3 linked regions of the Bdellovibrio bacteriovorus str. Tiberius genome follow. The protein of the gene in region 1 interacts with the protein of each later gene in a pairwise test. Links are inferred from orthologs where the notes say so. Each region holds a gene or a part of one and is shown in the gene's direction. Other genes may lie near its edges.

Region 1 (9,644 bases):
GATCTGGGCCGCACGGTGACTAAGAAAGTAATTGTTCCCACTCAGGAAGAGTGTGACAGAAATTCTCGCTCCCGCTCTGCGAAGCTGAGAATATTCGAGAGGAGTGCTCAGGATGAGCTCACAAAACTTTAAGCAGCTTAAACCTTTCTTCAGTATTCTTATTGTCATCTTTACTTTGTTTTCAATCGTGTTCCTGCAGATGGAAGAGCGCCGTATGGGTTACAGCGTTCTAAAGCTGACCCGCGAACACAAAAAAGTCTGGGAAGAAAAACGCACCAAGGAAATCTCTTTGGCAAAAGTCACGCGTCCCCAGCTTTTGGATTCCGTGGCACAGCAAAAATTCACGCTTAAAAAAGTTCAGGCCAATCAGATCATTCATCTGACGGGCCCGTTGGCTTCCGAGATGAATACTGTGGCTGAAAAAGGCATCGCAAAAAAGGATCTGTAAGTTGAAATCACGTATTGTTGTCATCTTCGTCGGAATTCTGGTGTTGTGGTCCGCTTTGGCGATGCGCGCCGCCTATCTTCAATTTCTTCCCAACGACCGTTTGAATGCTTTGCAAAACCGTCAGTTCCAAACCAAGGTGTCTTTGCCAGCACGCCGTGGGGCGATTGTTGACAGCAATGGCCGTGACCTGGCTATGTCCGCTGCGGCTTATTCGCTGTATGCCGATCCGAAACTTCTGGAAAACCGCAAACAGGTGGCCCGGAAGCTGGCGAAAGTTCTAAATCAGTCGCCTGAATCCGTTTATGCGAAAATCAAAGACGGCAACCGCCGCTTCGTTTGGATTCAGCGTATGCTGGAACAGGATAAAGCCGACGAAATCAAATCCTGGGACATCCGTGGTCTTTCATTCGTTGAAGAGTGGCGCCGCGTTTATCCGAACGAAACCCTGCTGGCGCAAACCCTGGGTTTCCTGGGCAGTGAAGGTCAGGGGCTTGAAGGTCTTGAACTGGGTTACAATCAGGCTTTGACCGGGAATAAAAAGAAAGTTCTGGTCAAGCGCGATGCCCGCGGCCGTCCGCTGATCAATGATGGTTTGATGTTCATTGAAAACCCGGAAGGGACGGAGCTGAAGCTGACCGTGGATTCCGATTTGCAGTACCGCCTTGAAAGCGAACTTGCCAATGCGGTTTCCCAGTTCGAAGCCGACCATGCAGTGGGTGTGATTCTGGATGCGAAGACTTCCAAAGTTCTTGCCCTGGCTTCTGCTCCCACTTTTGACGTGAACAAAGCGGCCAAGGCTCCATCAGAATATCGTCGTAATAAAATTGTGACCGATGCGTTTGAACCGGGTTCCACGATGAAGGCTTTTGTGATCGCCGCAGCTTTGCGTGACGGTCTGATCCAGCCCAATACAAAGTTCTATTGTGAAAAAGGCAGTTTTAAAGTTGGCGACCGCATCATCAAAGAAGCCGAAACCAGAGAGAAGTTCGAGGACCTGACTGTTTCCGAGATTCTGGCTGTGTCTTCCAACGTCGGTACGACCAAGATTGCTTTCAAGATGGGCCAGGAGCGTTTGCGCCAGGGCTTGCTTGATTTCGGATTTGGTCAGCGCTTGGGTGTGGATCTGCCGGGTGAAGCCCGCGGTATGGTGCAGGGGCTTCCTTGGAGACAGCACTTGCTTTCCAATATCTCTTTCGGTCACGGGATTTCCACGACACCTTTGCAGATTGCCAATGCTTTTGCGGCGATTGCCAACGGTGGAGTTTTGAATACTCCGTACATTGTACAAAGTATGCGTGATGCTGAAACGGGCGAGCTGGTTGAAGTTCAGCCAAAACCCATTCGCCGCATTCTTTCCCCGGAGCAAGCCGCACAAATGCGCGCGATGCTTTTGGGTGTGACCACCAAGGGCGGTACTGGCGGCAATGCCCGTGTCGATGGCTTCATGGTGGCGGGTAAAACAGGAACTGCCCAAAAAGTAAATCCGAATGGCCGTGGTTACCTTCGTGGCGCATATATCTCCAGCTTCGGTGGTTTCATTCCAGCCAATGATCCGAAATTTGTGATCTATGTGGCGGTGGATTCCCCGCGCAAATCTTATTATGCGGCGACGGTGGCAGCTCCGGTGTTCTCAAGAATCGCATCTTATGCGGTTCGCAAAGAAGGGATTGCTCCTTTGCAGCTGGCTGAAGAATCCACAGTAAATCCGAAAGTCCGCCGAGTGGCTTCCGAACCGAAAGTGGTCAAAAAAGCTGAAGCTCCAAGAACGCTGCTGACCGCGAACGAACTGGACAAAGTCACGAACATTGAGACTGACGACACTGTTCCAAATCTGATGAACCTGACCACCCGCGAAGTTCTTCGCAAAGTCAGCGGTCAGGATCTGAAGGTGAAGTTCGTAGGGCAGGGCACTGTCAGCGAAGTCTTCCCGATCCCAGGTTCGCAAGTCCCAGAAAGCAAAGAAATCACCGTCATCATGAAATAGAAAAAGGCACCGGAAGGTGCCTTTTTTCTTACCAGAGGTTTTCTTCTTTTAGCAGATTGATGGTTAGTTGTTTGGCGAGGCGGCTGCCGAATTCGGCATTTTCCACGTCCACGGTGTCGATGTAGTTTGTTGCAAAGACATACTGACGATCAGGTGTTTTGATGAATCCCACGAACCAGCCGATACGTCTTTTTAAAGTTGCATCTGTATAACCTGAGCCGGTTTTCCCGCTGAAATCATAACCCTTCGGGGTTTTTTCCAGGAACATGATTTTCTTTGTCAGCTCTTGTGAACGCTTGGTCGCAGGCAGTTTGTCGGCCAGAAGCTTTTTCAGGAAGTCAGTCTGCTCAAATCCGGAAATTCGCAGAGAGAATCCCTTTTCATCCGGAGTGAATGAAGCCGGAGTCAGCCACGCGGTCTTGATGCCGCCAGAAATATCCTGATTGCCGTAATCAAACTTGCGCAGATAGCTTTGCAGTTTCTGGAAGCCCATTTTGCCGGTCAATACCTGAGAATACCAAACCGTCGAGTTTTTCATCCATGAAGCGGCCGTCTGATCTTTGTTCCACTCGGGGATGGAGTGCTTTTTGCCGTTCCATTTATATTTTGTATTTTCATTCTTCAACAGCCCGGAATCAAAGCCCATTACCGCCAAGGGAACCTTGAAAGTCGAACACGCCGGACGCTGCACCTGACAGTTTTCTTCATTGACGGACTTCTGAATCTGGCCGGTTTGTGCATCAATCAGCAAAAAACAGACGGCCTTGTCCGGATAAGGATCGGCTGCGACCGGCGCTGTTTCCTTGGCTGGAGCCTCTTTCGGGGCAGGGGAGGAACAACCCAGCAGCAGCGCAGGAATCGTTAGAAATGAGAGTGCCTTCATAAAAACTCCTTCGAATTTATAGGTTCGCATAAATCACCTGGCGGGTCTTGCAAAATCTTTCTGACTGGAATTCGGAAACGACCGGGAACTCCCTTGGAATTTAGAGCACTTAGAGCATTGTCTTGTATTTGCTGCCTGTTTGCGCGGCAGCACAAGAAGCCGTGCAATCTTGTTGAAATCAGGGGGTCTTTGAATGAAAGTGTCGTTTATGGAAATCGCCGTCAGCCCGCAGGAAAACCACCTTAAAAAATACTTCAATCTTTCCGGTTTCCGACGCGGGCAACAAGAGATCATCGAGTCGGTGATGGGCGGCCGTGATGTTCTGGCTGTCCTTCCCACCGGAGGCGGCAAATCTCTTTGTTATCAGTATCCCGCCGTAGCCACGCAAAAACTTGTCATTGTTATTTCCCCATTGATTGCTTTGATGAAGGATCAGGTGGCGTCGTTGCGCCGTTATGGCATTCCGGCGGGCGCCCTTCATTCCGGACAAAGTGATGACGACAAACGTGAAGTGTTTGCCGAAATCAACAAAGGTGGCGCATTCGTTTTGTATCTATCCCCGGAGCGCGCCCAGAAAGAGGGCTTTCATCGCTGGGTGCAAAACCGCCAGGTGGGTCTTTTTGCGATTGATGAAGCTCACTGCGTGTCTCAATGGGGGCATGACTTCCGCGAAGAATATGCACAGCTGAATGTTTTGAAAAAACTGTGCCCGGATGTTCCGGTGCTGGCCCTGACAGCTTCAGCAACGCCGACGGTACTGGATGATATTTCCAAACACCTGAAACTGCAAAAGCCTGAACGCATGGTTCACGGATTCTATCGTTCCAATCTTTACTATCAAGTTGAGCTGTGTGAAGACGAAGACGTAAAGATGCTGTTGCTGCTTCAAAGTATCAAACAAACACCTGAAGGCCGCATCATCGTTTACTGTGGCACCCGCAAGGTGACTGAAAGCATCGCCTCCTTCCTGCAAAAGAAGTTCGGAAAAAGTGTGGGCTATTACCATGCGGGTCTGACTTCAGATGTTCGCACCAGCACTCAGGAAGCTTATGCCAAAGGGGACCTGCGTATTCTGGTCGCGACCAATGCTTTCGGCATGGGGATCGACCAGCCGGATGTGCGCCTGGTGGTGCATTTCCAGATCCCGGCGAATATCGATGCTCTTTATCAGGAAATGGGCCGTGCGGGCCGCGATGGCGAGCATTCCACCTGTCTGACTTTGTATTCCAAGAAAGACAAAGGACTTCAGTCGTTCTTTATTCACAGCTCTGAAGCGCCGGATGAAATCAAAGACGCGCGCTGGAGAAACCTGGACGCCCTGGTGAACTACTCGGAAGGTGGCGAATGCCGTCACGCCGAGATTCTGACCTACTACAAGGATTCCCAGCGTATCGAGCGCTGTGGTCACTGCGACAGCTGTGACCCGAAATCAGCCCGTCGTATCCAGAAGTCTGTGACTCCGCTGGCGAAGATGGATCAGGTTGTGACCAAGCTGAAAAAAGCTTCGAGTAAATCCAAGAAAATCACCAACACCGATGATATCGTGCTGGATGAGATTCAGGAAAAACGCATGGAGCTTTTGAAGCGCTGGAGACGCGAGAAAGCGAAAGAGCTCGACGTGCCAGCCTTTGTGGTCTTTGGTGATCTGACCCTGAGACAACTGGCGGTTAAAAATCCACGCACCCTGGATGAAATGAAAAACATCTATGGCATCGGGGATTCCAAACTTGAAAAGTTCGGCTGGGATATTCTGGCGGAACTGGGCGATCCTACGCGCCGCCGTTAAAGGCGGCTAAAGACCCTTGTCAGCTTCAAACTGACTCAGAACCACATCTTGATTTGTGATGCCAATATAGGTTGGTGAAATCATCCAGGAGCCGCTGTTGAAGTATCTTCCTTGAGGAAGATCAATGGTGCCGGGATGGTGGGTATGGCCAAAGATAATGGCATCAAAGCCACGCGAGCAGATTTCTTCGGCGGCAATCACAAAATCCGGATGTTCCCCGGGCAGGCACGGGACTTCGCTGCTGCCACGGAAGCGTCGGCGCAGGCGGGATTTCAATTCTTCAAACTTGATCCAGGCTTTATAAATTCGGGGACTGACCATCAGGGCAAATCCACCCAACCAGGTCAAAAATTCGTACAGATCCGGGCGCTTTACAAAGAACGGGTCATACAGGTGTCCGTGTTCGATGCGAATGCGCTGTTTGCCACACTTAACATTTAAAAATGGCGCCAGGGTCAAAGGACCCCAGTCTTCCAGAAAATTTTCCAGAACAATGTCATGATTGCCGACGACATAGAACACGCGGTTGCCGGCTTTGGTGATAGCTTTCACGGCACGAAAGACTTCGGGTACGTCTTCGGCCATTTTACGAAAGGACACCTGCGCAATCTCAAGTCCGTCGCCGTTGATGCAGACGTCATATTTGTTTTCTGCTGCCCAGTACAGAAATTCGATCAGGGATTTTTTGGCTTCGGAAAAGGGATTTCCCAAATGCAGATCTGAAATGACCACCATCTTTTCGGTGGTGACATCAATAATCATAAAGAGGATTCCGTGATTTCTTGCAGAGCATTTTTTGAAAATTGTTCTGCCGCCATCAGTGTGATCAATTTTTCATTGGTCTGACGGATGCGACCGCTCAGTTGTTTCATCAGCTCAAAAGCAAATGTCGGATCACGACGGATTTTCAGTAAAAAACTTCCCGGATCAAACATCAGCAGGGTGGTTTCACCCACGGCCTGTGCAGAGGCGGATCTTGGCAGGGATTCCAGCAAAGACATTTCGCCCACCATGCTGCCGCGGTCGATGCGACTTAAAATCATCGTTTGGCCGTCGACTCTTTTAAAGACTTCGACGGCGCCTTTTTGCACGATGTACATTTCGCGGCTCAGATCCCCTTCGCGGAAAAGGATTTCGCCGTCGGCCAGCTTGATGACCTGCTGGTCGATAAATTTTTTGCCCTTGGAAGCCTTTGAATTGAACATAGGGTCATAGGTTATCAAGGATTTTTGACCATTCCACCGAGCAAGAATCGGTCTGGTCGTAGGTACCGCAAGAGGGTGCAGACAGTGGGGCCGCAATGGGCCCTTCGTCTGTGAAAAGAAACTTAGATTGGTTTGGGATGGCCGTCCACGCGCAGCTGGAACAGGAAGTAAGGTGGAATGCAGACGCCTTTTCCGGACTGGGTCTTGTTACAGATGTAGTCGGCACGGCAGGATGTGTTGTCGTCACAGGCTTGCAGTCCCGCGGGCCGAGTGTTTTGCGCCAGGCATTCTCCGAACGGACGATTGCGTGCCAGACAGTCATTGAATCCTTGAAGAATCGCGATCGCGCCGCAAGCTTCACCCGGCCTCAGATTCTCGCAACCACCTGAGCACATTCCACCCGGGAATCCGACCTTCGTGGTTTGGCAGACCTGATGACCGGCACACGCTGTGCGAGCAGAGGCTTTCATCTGATCTTTGTGCGAGTGCGCGGTTTGTGTGATTGTTCCGGGTTCGCAAGGATTGCCCGCCACCGGTTGTTCCGGCAGACATTCGCCGATTTCTTTGGAGGTTTCAGGATTTACCACGGCCACACACTTTAAACCCGCAGCACAGGTCCAAGCCTGGTATTCCGAACCCGGCAGGCCACAGTGGGCATTCATGGGCCCCGGGGTTTGGGGATCGCGTTCCGAGAACGGACGGGAGCTGTCAGGCGTCTTTCCCTGGAAGATATTTTGGAAATAAACCTGACGGCGCTTTTGTTCCTGCATCATGTGCGGGGATTGGGAGGAAAAAATGGAATTGGCAAAGATCGTGGATTCAGGATCTTTACCCAGAAAATGGAAGCCCGCAATCGTACGCCCTTGGTGGCAGCCTGCGCACGAAAGATCATTCAATCGGCGACGGAACGAGGATGGCCCATAGATGTTTTCCAGATCCGTCAGTTTCAGATTTTTAAAGTCGTCTTTTTTGAATATCTGATCAAACGGACGGTTGGCCAGACGGTTCATCCCGTGCAAAGCAAAGGAAGAACTTTTGGTAGTCAGAAACTTTTCTGGAATATTTAAAGTTCCGGCATCCAGCGCCTTGATGTTTTCCGGGGTCGAAATCCAAGCCAGCAGTTCCGCGCGCAAAGCAGAATCATTTTGCAGACGGGCCACGTCCGGGGTGTTTTCCATCGCCGTCGGCACGAAAGAATTGTTTTTAAGGCGGTACACTCGCAGGAAATATTCAGCATGGCCACCCATATCCCCACGAATCGTCGACGGCCAGCGCACGGCCTGCAAATTGACTTCCAGAGATTTCAGATTCGCCAGTGTCACCCAGGATTTCAGCGGAGGTTTTTGCTGAGAGGACCATTGTTTGGCGACGGCCTGACAGAGGGGTGTGGCTGGAAGTTTAAAGACGGCATTCAGGGTCATCGGCAAACGGGACTGAATCAAAGTTTGATTCTGAGTTTTTGCATAGGACAGGCGATAGATCAAACGGACTTCGCCGCAGGTGCCGGGATTGAACACGGTGCGATCCATGCGGTTGACGACACCCACCAGTTCAAATTTTGCCGCCGGTGACTTCAACCAGCGAATATCAAACAGGCGATGAACATAGTTCATGCCCACGCCCAGTTTGGAATCCTGTGTTTTTAGGGCCTCCAGGTCTTTTTCAAGATCAGTCACCAAAGAATTGTAAGCGGGGTGCTTCAGCAGTTTTTTATTATCGGCGCCGGGAAGACGGAATAAAACGGCCCCCAGGTTGAAGTCACCTTCTTCGAGAGATTGAACTTCCGACGGATCTTCCAGCACCAGACGGTGAGCAAAGGCCAGGCTTGAAAGCAATAGCAGAGAAATAAGGATGAGCTGTCTCATGCACTTATATTGACTCATGCGTTCCTGTTGTCACGTTGCAATTGGGAAGGATCAGTCGCAGGTCACGCCGTAGCGGTCTTTCTGCGCAAGGCAGTGGGCTTTCAAGGCGCTGTCTGCCAAGGATTTCTGGTAAACGCGCAACACTGCCAGCTTTCCGTTGAAGCGGCGGCGGCCATCGACGTCAAAAGGAATTCCGACAAAGCCATCAGACATTCCGCCAATAACATCGCCATCGCTTTGGGCCACGTTGTTGGAGTCCTGCTTGATATTGACGACTTTGGAGCTTTCAAGCGCGCCGTTGACATAACTTTTTAATGTTGATGTGGCTTTGTCAAAGCTGACAGCAACGTGATACCACTGATTGGCATTCAGGCTGATTCCGCCATAGACGGTGTCGGTCGAACCATAGTTGTTCACGTAAAAAGCGTCGACGGTATTGTTTTTTCCAAGACGCAGACCCAGGCCATGGGAAAGCTTGTTGCCATTGTCGTACTGCGCTTTTTCAAAGATGGTCTTAAACAAATCGTGGCGCACGTCATTTGGCGGGAAGTTGTTGTCCACGCCCAAGGCGGCTCCGGGTTGCAACCACGCTTCAATGGTCCACGCCGGGCCCAGGGCTGCAAGGTCCGCTTGCGAAGTCACCTGAATGTAGTCATCAACACCATCAAACTGCATGTGGGCCGTCGCGGCGGTTGGAGTCACAAAGCCTGAAGAGGCATTGCCATCAAATCCGCCCATGATCTTGGTCAAAGCTTTCGGAGCCAGATCAAACCAACCCAACCAACCCGGTGCGCTTGCTGAAGGTGCCATGCCGCGATCAGCATTGGCGGCATCCCAGTGCAAAACCAAATCACTGGAGGTAATGGCGCCCACTTTCACCGGACGATAGCGTTCCGCCGTTGCGGTGAAATCATGAAAGATTTCGGTCGGGGTGGACTGGGTGTAGCCGGCAATTTCAGACATCTGGCCCGCGAACGGGAAAAAGGTCTGAACCCGGGGCGCCAGTCTTAAGGGCGAAGAAAAATTGTACGTCGCCGGCAGATTCTGACTGCACACTTCGCGGCCGCTGACGAAAGTCTTCAGCTTGCCAGCAGTCACTTGGGTCGTTACGAACATCCATCCGCCGTTGGCTGCATTCGGATCATCACAAACGACTTCTGATCCGCCATCCGTATAGCTGCTGGAAATAACACCGATCCAATGGCGGCTTTGCAAAGTGCCATTGGCGTGATTGGCCAGCACGGCCGTTTTGCTGTCGGCGTTGTCGCGTTTGAACCAATAGGACAGGCGCAGATCTTGAGTCGTTCCCAGATTGGCAACACTTAACGGCAAACCCTGATCGTCATGAAGAGCATCAAAGTGCAGGGCATTTTTCAATGAAACCCCGTCATTGCGCCAAGGGGTGACTTCACTTAAGCCTGACAGATCAATCGAGTCTGCCGTGGTCAAAGCCGGCCAGTTCGCCGTTTTGTT
Region 2 (9,648 bases), 140 kb from region 1 along the record:
ATAGAACTTCCCGTTGCCGGCGGCAAACTGGTTGGAACTCCGTTTGCCTTTATTAAGTTGGCTTTGCTGTCTAAAGACCTTGCTCCGCAACATGCCCAGCTAACAGCGGCTGCCGAAATTCTTCCGCAGACTAGGAGCTATATTACGTTTAAGGCAAGCGAGGACATTCCCCTTATTTCCAGAACCTTTTTTGATTTGGATCACATGACCGAACAGGAAGCTGAAGATCTAAAGAACAAATATGTCATGGCAACAGGAATGATGGGCGTAAAGAATATGCCCCTGTGTCTTATGGGCTGCCACTACACTTCACCTATAATGGAAGATTCCCTCTAGCGCATCATCACGCGCAGACGAACCGGTTCACCCGGACGAAGAGTCGTCAGATAGGTACGGAAGTATCTGATTTTAGCTTTTTGAAAAACGTCGGATCGCTGCATGCCGAAGCGGTAGTCGCCTTCAAGTCTCCAGACCGGTTTGGACCAGCCCTGTTCGGTGATAATTTCGGCTCTTTGAATGCGGGCCCCATTGGGGTTCATGACCTGAACCATGACTTCCTGATATTCGGCTTTGCTATTACGCAAAATAATCTGCTGGAAGGTCGGCTGATTAGCAAAGATAGTTTCGTAGGCCACTTCGGTCCAGGCTTGGGCGGCAGGAGCTGCCAACAACAAAACAGTCGCGATGGATCCAAAGAACGCTTTCATAGAACCTCCGATTTCGGTTGCAGACCTGATATTACAAATCCCCGGAGCGTTGTCTATGATGTTTTAAGGCAAAAAAAATCCCGGGGGACTTTCGCCCCCCGGGCCCTGCTCACCACCAAACAAGATGTTTCAAGTAGTCATCAAGCTGTCGTACAAGTTGCAATCGTGCTGTAATCAAAAGCTGATGGCGGCTTTAGATGCAAATCCAAATGTAAACCCGTTATCCAGGTTTCCGTCTGCTCCAGACCCGTTTTTCCAAGCTTCGCCTGGGAACAGAAGACCGACCTGATTCACCCACTGAATTTTATCACTGTGTTTGTAAACCACGTCGATATCCCATTCTAGGCCCAGATCTTTTGTAGAATCAACAGAAGAATTCTGGGTCTGCATCAATTGTGCATAAACCAGAGTGTTGCGAAGGTCGACTCTTTCGGACCAAGCATAGTTCACGGATGGAGCAAGGTAAATTGCGTTGCTCACGTATTCATCATCCGCAGAATTTCCAACAGTCAGGTTCGGATTGGAACGATAAGCGTTGGTATTCAGGAAGTCTTTCATGCCCAAACGATGATTGAACAACAACATCGCCACATCATAGTTCTGATTGAAGGCATAACCACCGAAACCGGAAGAACCACCGTCTTCACCCGTCGCCATACCGGCACGAACTCTGTAATCCCATTTGGATTCTTTAGCTGGAACTTCGAATTCCAAAGCCACACCGAAACCATTCAAGGACACAGAATCACCACCTGCGGTCAAAACACCTGTTTCACCGCTCTGGAAACCGGCTTCCAATTTGAAACCAAAGGAATCAAAACCGCGTCCAAACACCACGTTGGTGCGCTGAACGTTCATGCTTTCACCAACAGTCGCGCCTGCTCCACCGATAGCTTCAACCTGATCCGGAGTTTGGTAACCCAAAGCCTCTTTCACACCTTTGGAAGTTTCCTGATAAACGCCCAAAGTGGTTTTGTTTTCTGCATTTTCATACTGAAGGTGCAAACCCATTGTGGAGATAGAACCACCCTGACCGTAGCCAGTGGACTGTTTGCGGCCCAAGGACGGCATGAAGAACCAGTCACCCACCACGATTTTGTAACCCACGATATCGCGAGTGTCATACCAGTGGTCGAACAGACCTTTGCCGGCATTGTAAGTCATACCCAAACCGAACTCAAACGGAGCACGACCCACAACCAAAGCGCCGTATTCCTGGTTCACAGTCAGATAAAGCTGGCTGACACGAACATTGGTGGAACCTTGGTTCGTGGAAGAAGCCGCAGCCGTGTTGGAGTTCAAACCCCAGATTTCACCCAGCTGAGAATTTGGATAATCCGCGCTGTTCAGGATATCAAAACGGGAAACAACGTTCACACCGTCTGCCGCGATCACAGTCGGGCTCAGATAAAGATAGTTGGTGCCGTAAGCTTTTCTTTCCGTCGGAGAACCCAAAGACGGACGATCAATCTCAGTCCATTCAAAACGGTAACCACCGCTCCAATCCAAAGACAGGGCGTGAGCCGCCGGAGTCGCCAATGCGACAGAAAGACCCAATGCTTTCAAAAAGTTCTTTTTCAACATCTTTATTCCTTTACTTGGAAACCACGCCCATCACATCCGCTTCACGCAGAATAATGAGGTCTTCATTTTGAATTTTGATTTTAGAACCGGCATATTCAGAGAACACAACTTTGTCCCCGACTTGCACATCCATCGGACGCACATGGCCTTTTTTATTCATGTGCCCGCGTCCAACAGCCACAACGAAACCTTGCATGTTCCCGGAAGTGTCAGCCACAGAGTCAGGAATATACAAACCACCCGCGGTCATTTTTTCGGCACCAGAAACCTGAACCATCAGACGGTCGTCCAATGGAGTGACAAAGCCACTCAAATCCAGTTTTTTAACAGGGGCAGATTCACGCACCAAGTGAGCGGTCGGCATAGCAACCTTTGGAGCTGCTGCTTTAGCTGGTTTCGCTGCCGCCTTTTTTGCCGCAGGTTTGCCAGCTTTCACAGCCTTTTTAGCGACCGGCTTTTTGGCAACGGCCTTTTTCACAGCCGGCTTCTTCACAGCAGCTTTTTTTGCTGGTGCTTTAGCAGCCGTTTTCTTGGCAGGAGCTTTCTTTTTTGCGGGAGCTGGTTTTTTAGCGGCTTTTGCAGGAGATTTTTTTACACCGCTTTTTTTGACGGCCTTTTTAACGACCTTTTTTACACTGGCTTTTTTAGCAGAAGATTTCTTCTTAGCCACAAACAATCCTTTCACAAAGGCAACTTATGAAAAACATTTTCAAAGGTTGTTCACCGAGTGAGTTTCGTACTACTCTGTCATCTATGATTCGACCACGATTAAAGACTATTTTATTGGCTTTTACAATCCTTCTGACGCTTGTAATCATCTGCGGGCTTGGCATTGGCGCTTATTCGTACTTTGCGCTCGAGAAAGAACTGACTGCCAAACTGGAATCGAAAAAGTTCATCGTTCCGACTGAATTTTACGCAGCTCCACCGACTTTCCAGACACACAGTCTGATCCAGATCTCTGACATCGAGAAACAGCTTCTGCGTCAGAACTATCGCCGTCGCGAGTTCGATCAACGACTGCTGTCCGGAGATTACTTTATTGCCACACGCGAGCAGTGCGCCGCCCGTCTGCAGGTGGGTTTGGATGAAAATCAGGACGCTTGCATCGGCTGGGTCACGCAAGACACCCGCACTCAGGACGTGGACAGCTCCATTCAGATTCTGGTGGTGCAAAAAGACCGTTTGATTTCCCGCATCTTCAAGGGCGCCCCCTTTGAAGAAGTGCAAGAGGCCGTCAGCGAGGCTCCCCTTCTTGCTCAATATATCGGCAACGAACCGCTGATGCAAAAAACTGTCACTCTGGGTGAAGTACCACCGATGTGTTCCAATGCAGTGATGTCCATCGAAGACGCCCAGTTCCTGGAACATGGCGGAGTCAGCTTCAAAGGCATCTTCCGCGCCCTGGTAAAAAACGTCACTTCCGGTCGCCGGGCCCAAGGGGGCAGCACCATCACTCAGCAACTGGTGAAGAACTATTTCCTGACCAGCGAAAGAACCCTGAAAAGAAAGTATCAGGAATTCATCATGTCCGTGCTGCTGGAGTCCCGCTTCAGCAAAGACCAGATTCTGGAAACTTATCTGAACGTGATCTATCTGGGCCAAAACGGCGCCTTCCAAGTGCGGGGTTACGGTGCGGCCGCTCGCTACTATTTTGGCAAAGAACTGACCGATCTGAATATCAGCGAATGCGCGCTGATGGCGGCGATCGTGAACAGCCCGGGTCTTTACAATCCATTCAAAAAGCCTGAAAACGCCGAGCGCCGCCGCAATCTGGTGCTCACGAAAATGAAGGGCCTGGATTACATCTCTCAGGCACAGTTTGACGAAGCCGATCGCCAGCCACTTCCGGGCGCCCCGCGAACGATTGCTTCCGAAACAGCACCGTACTATCTGGATGCAGTTCGCAAGCAACTGACGACTCAGGGACTAAGCCCCGATGGATTGAAAATCTATACCGGTCTTGATCTGGAAGCACAGGAAACCGCGCAGAATTCTTTGCGTGGCCATCTGGAAAACCTGGAGAAAAACAACAAACACATCTCGGGCCTGAAAGCCAAAGGTCATTCCCTGGAAGGCACCGTTCTGGTCGGCAACAATCAGACAGGCTTGGTCAGCGTGGTTGTCGGCGGCCGAAACTTCCGCATGACCCAGTTTAATCGCGCCATCGATGGTCACCGCCAGATCGGCTCGATCATGAAGCCCTTCGTTTACCTGACGGCCCTGCTGAACAAAACCGAAACCGGCGAGCCTTATACCCCGGTGACTTTGCTGAACGATGAAAAGTTCACTTACAAGTATGAAGGTCAGGCCTGGTCCCCGGAAAACTATGGCAAGAAATTTTTCGGCACAGTTCCGATGTTCTATGCATTGAAAAATTCCCTGAACGCTGCCACTGCCAGCCTGGGACTGGCGGTAGGCTTGGGGAACGTCATTGATGTGACCCATGAAATGGGTGTGACTTCGCAGCTTAAATCTTTCCCGGCGATGACTTTGGGTGCGTTTGAAATGTATCCGAAAGAGGTTTTGCAAAGCTATATGACCCTGGCAGCTATGGGGCAAAAGCCAGCACTGTCCTTTATCAGACGCGCTTTAAATTCGGACAACGTGGAAGTCTTCGTGCACGATCCCCGTCCGACAGCGACCGTCGATCCTGCCGCAGTGGCGAGTCTGGTCAGCATGATGAAACAAACCATTTTGTCAGGCACGGCTCGTTCGATCACTCTGAATGGATTCTTCAATCCGGCAGCGGGCAAAACCGGCACCACCAGTGACAACAAGGATGCGTGGTTTGCGGGCTTTACTCCTTATCTGACCACCGTAGTGTGGGTCGGTTATGACAACAATCTTCCGCACAAGCTGACTGGTTCTAACGGAGCGGTCCCGGTGTGGACTCAGTTCATGAAAAAGATCGGCACCCGGTTCCCGGCAGATGACTTCCCATGGCCGGAAAACACGGAAAAAGTGATGCTGGATCAAAAGACTCTTGAGGCTTTAAATGCCTACAAGGAAGGTGACCCAACTCAAGTGGAACTCGTGTTTGACAAGGCGAAATCCCCCGACCTTTGATCTGAAAACCGCTCCCAGCGCGGCTAACACGGCTTCGTCTGATAGAATTGATGAATGAACAAATTTCTTTTCATCATTCTGTCTGCCGGATCTGCAACCCTGACGGGTTGCAATCATTTTGGTATCGCATTCAAGTGGGCTGACACCTACATTGCTTCAAAGGTTGATGACTATTTTGATATTTCAAGTTCACAAAGCCGGGACCTTAAAAACGGCGTGCAGAAGGATCTTGGTGAAATCAAATCCGAGGTTCTGCCCCAATGGATCGCACGACTCAAAGGACTTCAGAAAGAGGTGCAAAAAGGGACTTTAGATTCATCCCGCACCAGCTTCTATTTTGATCTTTTCCTGAGGGATGTTGAACAGATCAACGCCCGCTTTGCCGGCACCGCCGGACGCTTCCTTTCCTCGACAGAACCCAGGCAGTTAGCCACCTTCGCGCGGGAATTTGAAAAGAAAACCCAAGCCGATCTGGATAAGTTCCATCAGACTTCCAAATACCGCAAAGAAATGCGCAACAAGTACACCGAATACTTTGAAATGTTCCTGGGTTCACTGACCTCAGAACAAGAAGACATGATCAATGCCCACCTGGATTCATCACCCTTTCCCGGTGAACTAAAGGCGCGAAACAAAGCCCACATCCTGACCCGTTATCAGCAGCTGATGACCACCCCTGAAGCCAAAAGAGAGTTCTTAAAAACCTATTACAACAACCCAGCCGCCATGGATCTGCCCGAATATCAAACGGCCTTCAGCGAATATAAACAGCAGCTGCAAAAGCTGGTGATCGCGGTTCTGGGGTCGATGGACCTGAAACAGAAAAAGAATCTGATTGAAAATCTGAATGAGAAAACAGCACAGTTGGAAAAAATAGCAAAGGCGGGTTGAACCCCGCCTTTTTTAATTAAAGTTTGATTTCCATGCCTTCGTGGGCAAAGTCCCACTCCACCGGCGGAAGTGAGTTCTGGTTCGCCGAGGCGAAACGCTGCCGGGATTCATAGTATTCCCGCGTCTGACGTTTCAGCTCCTGAACATGTTCAATGCGTGCCCCCGGATCATGGTGGGCAAACATGACTTTCTGAATGCCTTCACGAATGGCGATATCCAAACCCACCTGTGCGGCACTATGCCCCCAGTTGGCTTTTTCCGCCAGTTCTGGCAGCGTGTATTGCGCATCGAAGTACATCAGGTTCACGTTCTGATAAAGCGGCAGATCTTCACCCAGCTCTTCGCGGGTGATACGCGTGCCCTCGGTATCCACACAGTGAGCATAAGCCTTGCCACCACATTCCACTTTCAGGCCCCAGCAAGGATCCGGATGATCCAGCTTGTACGGCGTGATCGTCATGTCATCCAACTGATACGGCTTGCGCGGTTCCATCACATGGAAGTGGATCTTGGCTTTCAAAGCTTCAAACGGCACCGGGAAATACGGACGCTGGAAGATCCCGCGGATCAGCTTTTCCAGTTCCGGTTGCACGGCATAGTAATGCACTTCACAGCCCGGGATAAAGTTCGGCGTAAAGAAGGGCAGACCGATCACATGATCCCAGTGGAAGTGAGTCATGAAGATATGGAACGGGCCCTTACCGCGACCGGTGGTGCCGGTCATGATACGTTCGCTCAAGTTGCGAATACCGCTGCCACCATCAAGGATCAATTGTCCTTTGGGGCTTTGGATTTCCACGCAGGTCGTGGCAGCACCATAGCCGCCCACCTGAGGCACATCCAAACTTTGAATATAGCGGGAAATCTGGGATGGATCGCGATAGCCAGCCGAGAAGAAGTTCCTTAGAACCCCTTCAACATGATAAGTCCAATCCGTGGGTGGAGGTGCAGATGGCAAAGAGCCTCGGACTCCCCAAAATTTTACCGTGAGCGACATATATGGAACAGGATGAACTGTTTAGAAACACGAATCAATCTACATATTATTGGGTCGGGCTTTTGTCATAATTCACAATCACAAATTCAGACGATGGTACAGCCTGACAGGTGCGAACAACTCGACTTACCTCTTTATTTTCAGAGGTGAACCCCTGTTCAATCAGAGCTTCGCAGGTCCCGCAGTTCCCTTCCATACAGGAGTACGGTGGATTCAAACGGGCGATCAAAGCCACATCCAGAAGTGTGCGTCCAGATTCTGCTTCGACTTCATATTCGCGACCATTGAGGATGTATTTAACCTTCATTCTGTCATCACATCATCGCGGGGGCTGTACCGCCAAATACTTTCTACTGCTAAGCGGTATTTACCGGTAATTAGGCCCATTAGAGTTTTTACTTTGTGTTTTGAAAGATTCTTTACTACCACTCTTGCCGGGTTGTAACGTGCCCCGAAGTTACGGAACTCGCAGAGCGGCATAGATGACCGCTGTTTAATTCAAGGATGTATGTAAGGAGAGCTTATGATGCTCAAAAAACGTGTTGTGACTGCCGCTTTGGCCGCAGCCCTTTCACTGATGATCGCTTCCCCAGCTCAAGCTGGTTGGGAAGTTCTTAAACCTGCCAATGCCTGGGAAAAAATCAAAAAACAGGTCGCAAAACAGGAAATCAGCGGCAGCCTGACCCTGGTCAATGCAGATATCATCGACGGTATCTCCACTTCCCTGCGCTACAAAATCGAATCTGAACCGTCCTATGTTGACGGCTACTACACTCGTATCGACAAATATATCATGGATTTCGGCGTCGACATCGGCGACCTGATCAATGATATGGACAGCCCGGTCAGCTTTGGTATCAACAAAGGCACTGAAATCATCTTTGCCCGTCAGTTCAAAAACCAAAAAGACTCTTTGCTGACTTTGCCATACACAATGAGAAACCTGCCTTTGACAGCAGAAAAAGCCATCACCCGACTGGTGCCTGGCGATTTCGTGGCATTTGAAGGCAAAATCAGTCTGATCCTTTCTTTGGGCTACGACACCCTGAAAGGTTCTTTCGAGGCGGGCGCATCCACTCACGCATACCTGTCCGGCAACTTCATGGTTCATCTGTTCCGTATGGCCGACAATAAAATGCGCGTGAAGCTGATCGCCGTTCGCGGCGAAGGCGTCGGTGCCAATGCCGGTGTTGAAGTGGAAGACCTGGAAGTTCTGGGTGTGAACCTGATCGACAACCGCATCGAAAAATGGCTGAACTTCGTTCCATTGAAAGCCAGCGCTGGTTTGGGGAAAAACGACGTGATCATGCTGGATTACGTGTTTGACCTGGACAACGCGCAAGCGGCTCAGGCCTACGACGGTCTGATGCAGAACAAAGTGATGTTCAAGGATGTTAAAATCCTGAATCCTCTGGCATCCCGCAAAGATCTTCAGAATCAGCTGTTGGCTGACCTGACGGATGTTGAAGCCATCACGATGGAAGACGCACAAGCTCCGGCTCAGCAGCGTCGTATCGACCGCGTATTCAAAGGTTCTTCTGAAGGCGTGTTCCGCGATGCGAAGACCAAGTTTTCTTTGAGCCTGCTGAAGTTCGAGGCCGGCCGTGCTTACGGTGAAAACAAGGTTCTTTCCTTCGACAAGAAAGATCAGGAAAGACATTTCCTGCTGGATACTTTCTCCAAATACAAAAAGTCCAAAATTCTGTTTGGCCTGTTCGGTGAAGAAACTTTGGCAACTTCCAACTTGCTGTTCACTTCCAACAGCAGATGGGCGCCTCAGCGTTTCGTGACCCTGACTTCCAGCAACGAAATGAAAATGCGTGACGTTTCCCCTCGTGATTTCCGCGAGATCCAAAAGATCGTTCAGGAAACCATCGGCCTGCAGGAATACAACAAAGTTCCTTGGCACCTGTGGACCTTTGAAAACGGCAAGATCGTGAATGGTTACTTCAAACAGGAAGTCTTCTTCAATCCGGATGCTTTGGCTTACCTGCCATACATGACGAAAGAAGCCTTTGTAGCGAAGTTCAAAGCATACATCGCTACCAAAAGCCGTCCTCGTTCCACACCGATCATCGGTGGCCTGATCCCGCCTAAAGGTGCGATTGGCAACTGGATGGCAGCGTTCACGGGCGACATCAAGCGCATCGCAGAGCGCCTGCAGATCATCATCAATCCGGCGACCACAGTTGAAAAACGCTTCGAGGCGTTTGAAGACCTGCAGGAAATCGGCATCTGGCGCGAACGTGGCGTGGGCTTCCTGATGTCCCTGGTCCCAGAGACTTCCCAGCACCAGTTGATGCGTTATGAAATGGTGTTGTCTGCAAAAGGCACCACACCAATCCAGTACAGCTTCGGCACATTTGCGGAAGAAAGCCTGTACCGTTCACTGATGTACAT
Region 3 (9,535 bases), 400 kb from region 1 along the record:
CGAAAGTCCATCCCGCAGGCACCTGGAAGTTCACCTTCAGTTCGCAGTTCAGGCGAACGATCGGGCGTTGCATGGTGGATTCAGCGATAAAATTGTCCAGAAGCAAAGAGAACGTCTGCGCATCCGGAGAAATCGTGGCGTTGTAAGTGCCTGCCGGACATCCAGTACCAATTGCCTGAATGCTGTGAATGCGGATGCCTGGTGGCGTTTGGGCCAAGGCTGCCGGTGCAGACATTAATAGAGACATTCCAAGTAATGAAGTGATTCCCCGCCAGATCATAATGTTTCCCCCCAGAAACTGGTGACATCGGTCACCTGGGAATCCATATAGCAAGGGCCGGGCCAGCGCTTTCGGTGGCAGCGTGGCTCCACCTCTGTCATGACGCACTAGCGAGACTGGTGTCGTTCTTCGCTCAGTTTTTGAATATGATTTAGCAGGTCGGCTTTACGCAGGGGTTTGATCAGATGCAAATTGCAACCAACGGAAAGACTGCGATCAATTTCATTTTTCAAGGCAAAGGCGGTGAGTGCCCAGATAGTCGTAGGCGGTTGTTTGTGTTCTTGTTCCCACTTGCGGATCTTCTGGGTGGCGGTAAAACCATCCATCACCGGCATCTGCATATCCATCAATATAAGATCAAAGCGCTGCTTTTGTGCCAGCTCCAAAGCCTGGCGTCCGTTGCTGGCCTCGGTGATCTGGTGAGGGGTGTTTTTCAAGTAAGCCTTGATCAGCAGACGGTTGTCATCGGTGTCATCCACTATAAGAATGGACAAAGGTTCCAGCGTCGTTGGGGTTCCGGTGGATGCCGGGCCACTGTCTTCGGACGGACTTTGCATTTCTTCCTGCACATCGCGCAGCCAAGGCAGTTCCAGGCTGAATGAAAAACGGCTTCCGCGGTGCAGTTCACTTTCAATGGTGATGTCACCATTCATCATCTTCACCAGTCGTTTCGAGATAGAAAGCCCCAGACCCGTGCCGCCAAACTTGCGGGTGATAGTTGAGTCGGCTTGGGTGAACGGCTGGAACAGTTGTGGGATCTTGTCGCGCGGAATGCCAATGCCGGTGTCACTGACATGGAAAATCAGATTGCCGTCCAGTTCGGTCTGGTTCTTCATCAGCTCCACCCGGATTGAACCGTCCGTGGTGAACTTCAAAGAGTTGCTGATCAGATTTGAAAGCACCTGGCGGATGCGGGTCGGGTCACCCATGAAAATACTGTGGGTGTCCTCGCTGAGATAAACAGTCAGTTCCAGATTTTTTTCGCGGGCCTTCAGTTCAAACATCTCGGTGATGTCGGCCACCAGACTGTGCAGATCAACTTCGGTTTTTTCAAGTGTCACCAGGCCGGCTTCGATTTTTGAAATATCCAGAATGTCGTTGATGATGCTTAAAAGATTGTGGCCGGCTTTTTTGGAAATCTCCACATAGTGCTTCTGATCATCATTCAGCGGGGATTCTTCCAGCAGGTCAGACATGCCGACGATCACGTTCAGCGGAGTGCGGATTTCGTGGCTCATGTTGGCCAGAAACTCGGATTTTGTTTCTGACGCCTTTTTCAGCTGCACATTCAGATCAATCAAGTGCTGGGTTTTTTCATCAACGATTTCCTCCACCGTGATGATGCGGTTGGCGATGGTCAGCAGCAGGGCGCAGATCAAAAACACAAATATCAGCGAGGTCAGCAAAAACACGGCGGCATTAAATGCCGAACCCTGGCGCAGGGACGTGTCCTGTTGAACCGTGATTTCCCACTGCCTGTCGCCGACCTCCAGATGGGAACTCCATTTGAAGTCCGCATGGAAGTCGTTTGCGGTGTCCGTGAGGGTGTCGACCATCAGTTCACGGGCTGAAGTATTGGTGACGTCTTCGATCAAAACACGATAGCTGGGATCATTCAGAACATCGGTCAGGTCCCGCAGAATACCATCCAGGCGCAAAACCTCCAGCAGCACTCCTTCAGGGCGGCCAATGGCCAGAAACAGATAGATGCCGCGGGCCGGGTGATTGAATTCATTCAGCTCCAGCGGGCTGGAGGTGATGATGCGTTTTTTATCCAGTGCCTTTTTTAGCAGGGCATTGCGATCCGGATGAGTGCCAAAGTCATAACCCAGGATCTTGCTGTTCAGTGCGCTGGGTTCGATGTATTCGATGCGAAATTTTTCAGGCTGGGTGCGGTCGTAAGGAATCCAGGCCAGTGCCTGAACCTCGGGACGGCGCGAATGCAGGGTTGTGGCAAATTCACGGAACTCCTGACGGGTCACGGTGGTTGAGCTGTCGAAAAAGCTCTTCAGTGAAATCAGCATGTCGATGTTGCCGTTAAAGTCCTTTTCCAGAACATTGAACGTGAACTCGGCCTTGCGCGTGAATTCGCCAGCCTGCTTTTCCTGCTCCGAGTGGGTCAGGTACTGAGAGGCAGACAGAATCAGCGCAAACGCCACGCACACCGGCACCAGAACTTTGGTGACAGATTTAAGCCAGTAGCGGCGCGACTGGGTTGAAAACATCAAAGCCAGCGGAGCAAAGATCAGGCCCCCAATGGCATCGCCGACGAACCAGTGAATCCAGTTCATCAGAATATTTTTCTGCGACAACAGGTCGTTGAAATACAGCAGTCCGACACCCCAGCCGGCGCTGAACAAAGCCGCAACGGGCCCGGATAAGAACAGGAACAGAATCACTTCGCGTTCAAGATAGAAGCGTTTTGGGAAATGGAGAAAACGTCGGATTAGCAGAGCGGCGATGATGACTGAAAGCGTGTTTCCTGCTGAAATCCCCAGTGGCAGCAGCAGATTTGAAATACTTTCCAGGTGGCGGGCATTGACCAGAAAGGCGCCAATCAGAACCCCGGGCCAGCGGTTGACTCCAAAAAGCAACAGCGCTGCGATACTGATACCAAATGGGGGCCAAACCAATGACGCATAACCCGGTGGCAAAGCCAGCAAAAGCCCCAGTCGTCCTGTCAGATAATACAGAACGAAAATAAGAAAGGTCTGAAAGGCCCAGGTCTTTAAAAGTCGGTGGAACATAAGTCCATTTTAACGATGTTCCAGAGGGGAAACAATCTATACCTATTTACCCTCTACCAAATGCCTTTTTGAACTGTTGTCAAAAGCGTGTTATGAATAGACCACGGTTAGGAGAATTCCATGTCAAACATCCCTGGGGTGTGCGCAAGCCCCGACAAAGAAACACAGCAATACGTTTTCAACCACACCATGCTTAGGATCAAAGACCCTAAAGCTTCGTTGGATTTCTATACCCGCGTTTTAGGGATGACACTGGTACGAAAGCTTGATTTTGCAGAGTGGAAGTTTTCCTTGTTCTTCCTGGCATATGTTCCGGAAGGCACCAATGTTCCCACCGATAATGAAGCCAATGCCCGTTATGCCTTTGGTCGGGAAGCAGTCCTTGAACTGACCCACAACTGGGGCACCGAAGAGCAGGAAACCACGCCGTACCATAACGGCAACACCGAGCCTCGCGGTTTTGGTCATATCTGTATTTCAGTCCCGGACATTCAGCAGGCCTGTGCCCGCTTTGAATCCCTGGGTGTGAACTTCCAAAAACGTCTGGGAGAGGGCGGTATGAAAAACATCGCTTTTGTCAAAGATCCGGATCAATATTGGATTGAGGTGGTTCAACCAGGTCTTCTGTAAAAACATGCGCAATCGTTGGCAAACTCTTAGAAAATGGATCTTGAAAGCAGTGCTGCTTTTTTTGGTGAGCACTCTGGGATTCGTTTTGCTGTATCGCTTCGTTCCGGTGCCGTTGACGCCACTGATGGTGATTCGTTCGGTCAGTTCGGTGTGGGGTGAAGAGTTTGTCGGCATTCACAAGGACTGGGTTCCGCTGGAAGAGATTTCGCCCTCTGTTCAAAAGGCTGTGCTGAAGGCCGAGGACTATCGCTTCTTTGAACATAACGGTTTTGACTTTGACGCCATTGAAAAGGCGATGAAGTACAACAAAACCCACAAGCGTAAAAAAGGTGCCAGCACCATCACTCAGCAGACGGCCAAGAATGTGTTTTTGTGGCCTCAGCGTGACTGGGTTCGCAAAGGTTTTGAAGCTTACTTTACCATTCTGATTGAATTCACCTGGCCCAAAGAACGCATCATGGAAGTTTATCTGAATGTGATCGAGCTGGGCCCCGGAGTTTACGGAGTCGAAGCGGCTTCACAGAAATACTTCAAGCGCAGTGCCCGCAACATCAATCCGTATCAGGCGTCTTTGATTGCGGCGGTGTTGCCAAATCCCCGCCGCTTCCGTATTGATCGCCCTTCCAACTATGTTGTCGGCCGTCAGCGCCGCATTTTGAATCGTGTGGCTCCGGCCATTCCCAAAGCGGCCGATGCTTCTGTGCTGGACTTCCTGGATCTGAAGTTTGACAGCGAAGAAGACGAATCCGCCAACTAAAATCCAGCGTCGAAGGACAGATTGCCTTCATCAGTAAAATCCCCAAGACTTTGACTAAGTCAGAAGGGGATTTATGCACCATCTTGTCCGGTATGTGCTTTTGCTGCTGACACTGGGACTGGTTGCCTGCGGAGCGATCTCTTCCGGCGGGGACAGTTCGAAGGATCCGGACACCAATCCGCAAAAGCCCGTGGACCCGCAAGAGCTGCACTACCCGAATGTGGATGCCGAGGTTTTCTCTGTCAGCTGTTATCGCTGTCACAGTCATCTGTTTGGAGTCACCCGCGGGGGCGTTGCTTTGGATTCCTATGCAGAGGCCAGCTTCAATGCCGCCAGAATTTATCAGGCCGCCATCGTCGAAAAGCGCATGCCTTTGGGGGGCATGCTGACCGTGCGTCAGTATGAACTGCTGAAAGCGTGGCTGGAGGCGGGGGCCCCGGCCTTCGAAGCCAGGGTTGCGCCGGACGCTTTGGCAGACTAGAATTTCCCCATGAGTTCAACCAAGAAAAAAGCCCAGATGATAAAGGCAATCAACGAACGCGGATGCCTGTTGGTGTATCCGCTGGAAAACCGCAAAGAGCCCGCCAGTCTGTGGTCCGAACTTTACCCGCGCACGAAAATGCGCTGGGAATGGGACCAGGATGGTGACAACCGCGTGGTGGAAATGTGGGTTTTGCGTGAAGAGCTTTCGCGCAGTGAAGAAGTCATCTATGCCAAGTGGTTCCGCAACCGCGCGACTTTTTTCTCGAAAGAAGTTTATCTGAATATGCTGGCGTATCTGGGAAGCTCACAGGGGCGCATTCAGTTGCCGCGTTCCAGTCAGGAAGCTCTGGACAGTTTTTTACTGGATTCCCCGCAATCAACCAAGGTGATCAAGGAAAACCTGGGCTGGCAGGGCAAATTGATGGAAAGCCATTACAATCGGGCGATGAAGCCCCTGTGGAACTATCTGTTTGTGGTGGGTTATGGAGAAGTGCAGGATTCCAGCTTCCCGTCGTTGAATATGGCCGCGGCCCAAAATCTGTTTGAAGACCTGTGGCTGCAATCCCAAAGCATCAATCCAGACAAGGCGGAAGCTTTTTTGGAAAACAAGCTGGGCTCTGACAATCCGTTTTTCAAATACGCGCAGAAGATGGTGAAAAGCAGCTCTCAGCTTTAGTTTCCTGCCTGTTGCCAGCGCTGTATTTCTTCAGAACCCGCAGCCCTCTTTTGCCTCCGTTTTAAAATCAGTAAAAAGTGATGTCATGCAAAGACATCACTTCATTCTTCTTTTGATTTCGGTTCTTTTCATTCACACCTCAGGCGCGCTGGCGGCCCCGCAAGTCAGGTTTCAAACCGAGTGTCAGCAAGGGCAGGACCGCATAGGTCTGTCCTTTGTGGGCGACATTCTGGTGCATGAAGCCTTGTACCGGGCGGTCGTCAACGGCACTCAGCATTTCAATCAGATCTGGCGGCGCACGGACCCCTTGATGATGAAAGCCCATTTTTCAGTCGGGAATCTGGAAGGCCCTGCGGCCCTGGGGGTCGACAAGCGGGGCAAGGATCACGGGGACGTTGGTTTCATCTATGACGAGGTCGTGTATTCGGGGTCTAATTTTTCCTTTAACTATCATCCGCGCATTTTGTCGGATCTGTATCGTTCGGGTTACGATCTTTTGACGGTGGCCAATAATCATTCGCTGGATCGCAGTTGGCTGGGAATTGATAAAACCATCCGGGCCGCACGCAATGTCGGAATTCCCACGGTGGGAATTCGCATGTCATCAGAACGCAGCGGAGCTTTTCATCAGATTGTTTCTATCGAAGGCTTCCGCGTGGCCTTTTTGGGCTGTACAGAAATGAGCAACGGTCACAACGACAGCAAAGATCAGGTGCTGTTCTGTTATAAGAATCCGGACAAGATGGTTGATCTGATTAAAAGCATCACCGCGGATTCCAGTGTTGATGCGCTGATTCTGCTGCCGCACTGGGGGCAGGAATACAAGCATTCTCCGGATTCACGTCAGAAAGCCTTTGCGCGACGTTATCTTGACGCTGGCGTGACAGCGATCATTGGTTCGCATCCCCACGTGCTGCAGCCGTGGGAAAAATATGTCACCAAAGACGGGCGTGAAACTTTGGTGGCATATTCACTGGGGAACTTTGTGGCAGGCCAGGCAGGCCTGGCTCGCAAAACCGGGTTGGTGGTTTATCTGGGGCTGGCCCGAACCGGGGGGCGGGTGAAGATCTTTGGTGCTTCTTACACACCGACATATCGCGACGGTACCGAGATTTATCCGGTCACGAAAAATCAGGCGGTTTTTGATCACGTTGCAAGTATGTACGGTCAAGAGCGTCGCTTGGATGTTGCCGGGGACCTGATGACTCATCTGTGCACGAAAAGTGAATGATTTGCACCGTCCTTCGGGGTTACACTTAAATCCATGAGCGACAAAGACAAATTCCCCGTGACTCTGGCCATTCGTGAACTGCAGAAGCATGACGTGCAGTACACCGGACATCTTTTTCCCTATGAAGAAAAAGGCGGAACGTCTCACTCTTCAAAAGAGCTCGGTGTGCCCGAGCATCATGTGATCAAAACCCTGATTATGGAAAATGAAAAGAAAGAACCCCTTGTGGTTCTGATGCATGGGGATCTGCAGGTTTCCACCAAACAACTGGCGCGCGAACTGGGTGTGAAAACGATTTCACCTTGCAAGCCGGAAGTGGCGGACCGCCATTCGGGTTATCAGGTGGGTGGCACGTCGCCTTTTGGAACCAAGCGCGAGATGCCGGTGTATATGGAAAAAACCATTCTGGATCTGGATCTGATATTCATCAACGGGGGCAAGCGCGGATTCCTGGTTTCAATGAAGCCCCAGGAAGTGCAACGGCTTTTGCAGCCCACGTTGGTGCAGGTTGGTGTTAAAGCTTCTTGATTACAATGGCCTTTGAATAGCTGTTTTCTTGTTTGTTTACATCTTCAAGATTCTCAAGATTGTCTTTGATGGACAATTTTTTGAACCCACATAGGCTGAAACCAGCGCTTGTTCGGAGGTTTCATGTCCTATGAGGGCGGTGTAAGAAAGCTTGTGGAAGTGATTCAGAACTTGTCTGCGACCCGGTCTTTGGATGAAATCACAAAGCTGGTGCGGACCGCGGCTCGGGTGATTGCCGATGCAGACGGAGCCACGTTTGTTTTAAAAGACGGGGATTTCTGTTTCTATGCCGATGAGGACGCCATCAGTCCCTTGTGGAAGGGGCAGCGCTTTCCGCTGGAATCCTGCGTTTCTGGCTGGGCCATGCTGCACAAAGAAACGGTGATCATCGAAGACATCTATCGCGACGAACGCGTTCCCTGGGACGCCTATCGTCCGACCTTTGTTAAAAGCATGATGATGACCCCCATTCGACGGGAAGCCCCCATCGGGGCTATCGGCACCTACTGGAAAGACCAAAGAGTTCCCACCGACGAGCAGCGCGAACTGTTGCGAGCTTTGGCAGATTCGGTTTCGGTCAGTATCGAGAATCTGAACAACTATAATGATCTGCAAAAACGCATTGAAGAACTGAAAGAAGCCAATCGCTCCAAAGATGAGTTCCTGATGACCGTGTCCCACGAACTGCGCACACCTTTGAATTCCATTATGGGCTGGGCCGAAATTCTGCTGGAGGCAAGTCCCGGGGACAAGGATGCGCGACTGGGTCTTGAAACCATCGAACGCAATGCGCGCAATCAGACCCGCATTATCGAGGACCTGCTGGATTCATCCCGCATTCTGCTGGGACGTTTTCACATGGAAAAACATCCGGTCGATCTGGTTGATGTGGTAAATCAGGCCGTGGATGCCGTTCGGCTGATGGCCGAAAAAAAGGACATCCATATCGAGATCGTCAAAGGTGTTGCGACCGCCATGATTCAAGGGGATGTCGAGCGTCTGAAGCAAATCGTCAATAATCTGCTGATCAATGCCATCAAATTTTCACACGCCAAAAGCCGCATTGAAGTGGCCGTGATTCGTCAGGGGCCAAGCTTTTCCGTGTCGGTGAAAGATGAAGGCGTGGGGATGGATGCAGACTTCATTCCCCAGGCTTTTGAAAGATTCCGTCAGGCCGATGGTTCGACCACGCGAAAATTTGGCGGTTTGGGTTTAGGGCTTTCAATTTCCCGACACTTGGTGGAAGCGCATCAAGGCACGATCATCGCGCGCAGCGAGGGCACAGGCAAAGGCTCGGAGTTCTCATTTTCAATTCCCGCCTGGAACAAGCAGGGTGAAATCGTCAATGAGGCGGCCACGATGGCGCCATCGCGCAACACCAAACCTTTGCAAGGGGCTCATATTCTGGTGGTGGATGATGATAAAGACTCACTTCAGGTGATGGAAACGGTCTTAAGAATCAACGGCGCAGATGTTGTGGCGGCAGATTCGGTCGAGGAAGCCCTGCTGTCTCAAGGAGTGTTCGATCTGATTGTGTGTGATCTGAGTATGCCCGGTGAAGATGGGTTTTCCTTCGCGCATCGGATACGCGCCGGGGAAACACGCTTTTCCCGACAGGTTCCGATGATTGCCCTGACGGCGTTTGTGGATAAAGGCAGCGAAACCAAGGCCTTGGGCGAAGGGTTTGACTCTTTTATGGGGAAACCTTTTGCCGTGCCTCAGTTGATTCGCAGTCTGGTGGAACTTAACAGTGCGAACTATACGCATTCGCGCAGTGATTGTGGCTGACACGCACTTGCTGTAAGATCAGGGGAATCATAGAAATCGAGTTTTTATGGCCTCTGCTGCTTCAGCGAATTCAGACGAACGATCCCAAAATCTTTTACTGTGGCTGGTCGCCATTGGTTTCTTCATGGAGACCCTGGATTCCACCATCGTTAACACCGCACTGCCGGGGATGGCGAAGAGTCTGGGGGAAAGCCCCCTTTACATGCAATCCGTGGTGATTGCTTACTCCCTGACAATTGCATTGTTGATTCCCTCATCGGGATGGATCACCGACCGCTTTGGAACCAAGAAGGTTTATCTGGGCGCGATCCTGGTTTTCACCTTGGGATCTTTGTGTTGTGCGTTTTCTCAAACGTTACCGCAACTGGTGATTTCACGCGTGCTGCAAGGGGCGGGTGGGGCGTTGCTGCTTCCG

Evidence for each region.
Region 2: the proteins of BDT_RS15760 (region 1) and BDT_RS16420 interact in binary tests that used the Escherichia coli proteins (3 or more experiments, as listed by UniProt). The link is inferred for Bdellovibrio bacteriovorus str. Tiberius from one-to-one orthologs.
Region 3: the proteins of BDT_RS15760 (region 1) and mtgA interact in binary tests that used the Escherichia coli proteins (3 or more experiments, as listed by UniProt). The link is inferred for Bdellovibrio bacteriovorus str. Tiberius from one-to-one orthologs.

The regions. Positions count from the first base shown.
Region 1 is NC_019567.1:3,331,846-3,341,489, reverse strand. Bases 1-2,940 are described here. They hold BDT_RS15760 (penicillin-binding transpeptidase domain-containing protein), read left to right. Parts: upstream 1-449; coding sequence 450-2,432; downstream 2,433-2,940. Other genes in these bases: BDT_RS15755 (penicillin-binding transpeptidase domain-containing protein), read right to left, coding at 2,461-2,940; BDT_RS15765 (hypothetical protein), read left to right, coding at 113-448; rsmH (16S rRNA (cytosine(1402)-N(4))-methyltransferase RsmH), read left to right, coding at 1-132. Outside these bases: more of BDT_RS15755, read right to left, coding at 2,941-3,315; BDT_RS15750 (RecQ family ATP-dependent DNA helicase), read left to right, coding at 3,509-5,101; BDT_RS15745 (UDP-2,3-diacylglucosamine diphosphatase), read right to left, coding at 5,108-5,863; BDT_RS15740 (Crp/Fnr family transcriptional regulator), read right to left, coding at 5,860-6,306; BDT_RS15735 (hypothetical protein), read right to left, coding at 6,429-8,171; BDT_RS15730 (LamG domain-containing protein), read right to left, coding at 8,223-9,644. UniProt on the Escherichia coli protein: Essential cell division protein that catalyzes cross-linking of the peptidoglycan cell wall at the division septum. Required for localization of FtsN.
Region 2 is NC_019567.1:3,474,693-3,484,340, forward strand. Bases 2,774-5,717 are described here. They hold BDT_RS16420 (transglycosylase domain-containing protein), read left to right. Parts: upstream 2,774-3,074; coding sequence 3,075-5,360; downstream 5,361-5,717. Other genes in these bases: BDT_RS19435 (hypothetical protein), read left to right, coding at 2,774-3,022; BDT_RS16425 (DUF6279 family lipoprotein), read left to right, coding at 5,415-5,717. Also shown: BDT_RS16395 (ankyrin repeat domain-containing protein), read left to right, coding at 1-336; BDT_RS16400 (hypothetical protein), read right to left, coding at 333-707; BDT_RS16405 (hypothetical protein), read right to left, coding at 882-2,291; BDT_RS18995 (co-chaperone GroES), read right to left, coding at 2,302-2,769; more of BDT_RS19435, read left to right, coding at 2,750-2,773; more of BDT_RS16425, read left to right, coding at 5,718-6,251; BDT_RS16430 (MBL fold metallo-hydrolase), read right to left, coding at 6,268-7,209; BDT_RS16435 (2Fe-2S iron-sulfur cluster binding domain-containing protein), read right to left, coding at 7,295-7,555; BDT_RS16440 (hypothetical protein), read left to right, coding at 7,772-9,648. UniProt on the Escherichia coli protein: Cell wall formation. Synthesis of cross-linked peptidoglycan from the lipid intermediates.
Region 3 is NC_019567.1:2,937,424-2,946,958, reverse strand. What follows is about bases 2,707-5,537. They hold mtgA (monofunctional biosynthetic peptidoglycan transglycosylase), read left to right. Parts: upstream 2,707-3,661; coding sequence 3,662-4,414; downstream 4,415-5,537. Other genes in these bases: BDT_RS13975 (AlkZ-related protein), read left to right, coding at 4,905-5,537; BDT_RS13980 (hypothetical protein), read left to right, coding at 4,488-4,895; gloA (lactoylglutathione lyase), read left to right, coding at 3,148-3,657; BDT_RS13995 (ATP-binding protein), read right to left, coding at 2,707-3,027. Outside these bases: BDT_RS14000 (DUF4360 domain-containing protein), read right to left, coding at 1-280; more of BDT_RS13995, read right to left, coding at 388-2,706; more of BDT_RS13975, read left to right, coding at 5,538-5,573; BDT_RS13970 (CapA family protein), read left to right, coding at 5,659-6,804; ybaK (Cys-tRNA(Pro) deacylase), read left to right, coding at 6,838-7,332; BDT_RS13960 (ATP-binding protein), read left to right, coding at 7,456-9,120; multidrug transporter subunit MdtD, read left to right, coding at 9,167-9,535. UniProt on the Escherichia coli protein: Peptidoglycan polymerase that catalyzes glycan chain elongation from lipid-linked precursors. May play a role in peptidoglycan assembly during cell division in collaboration with other cell division proteins.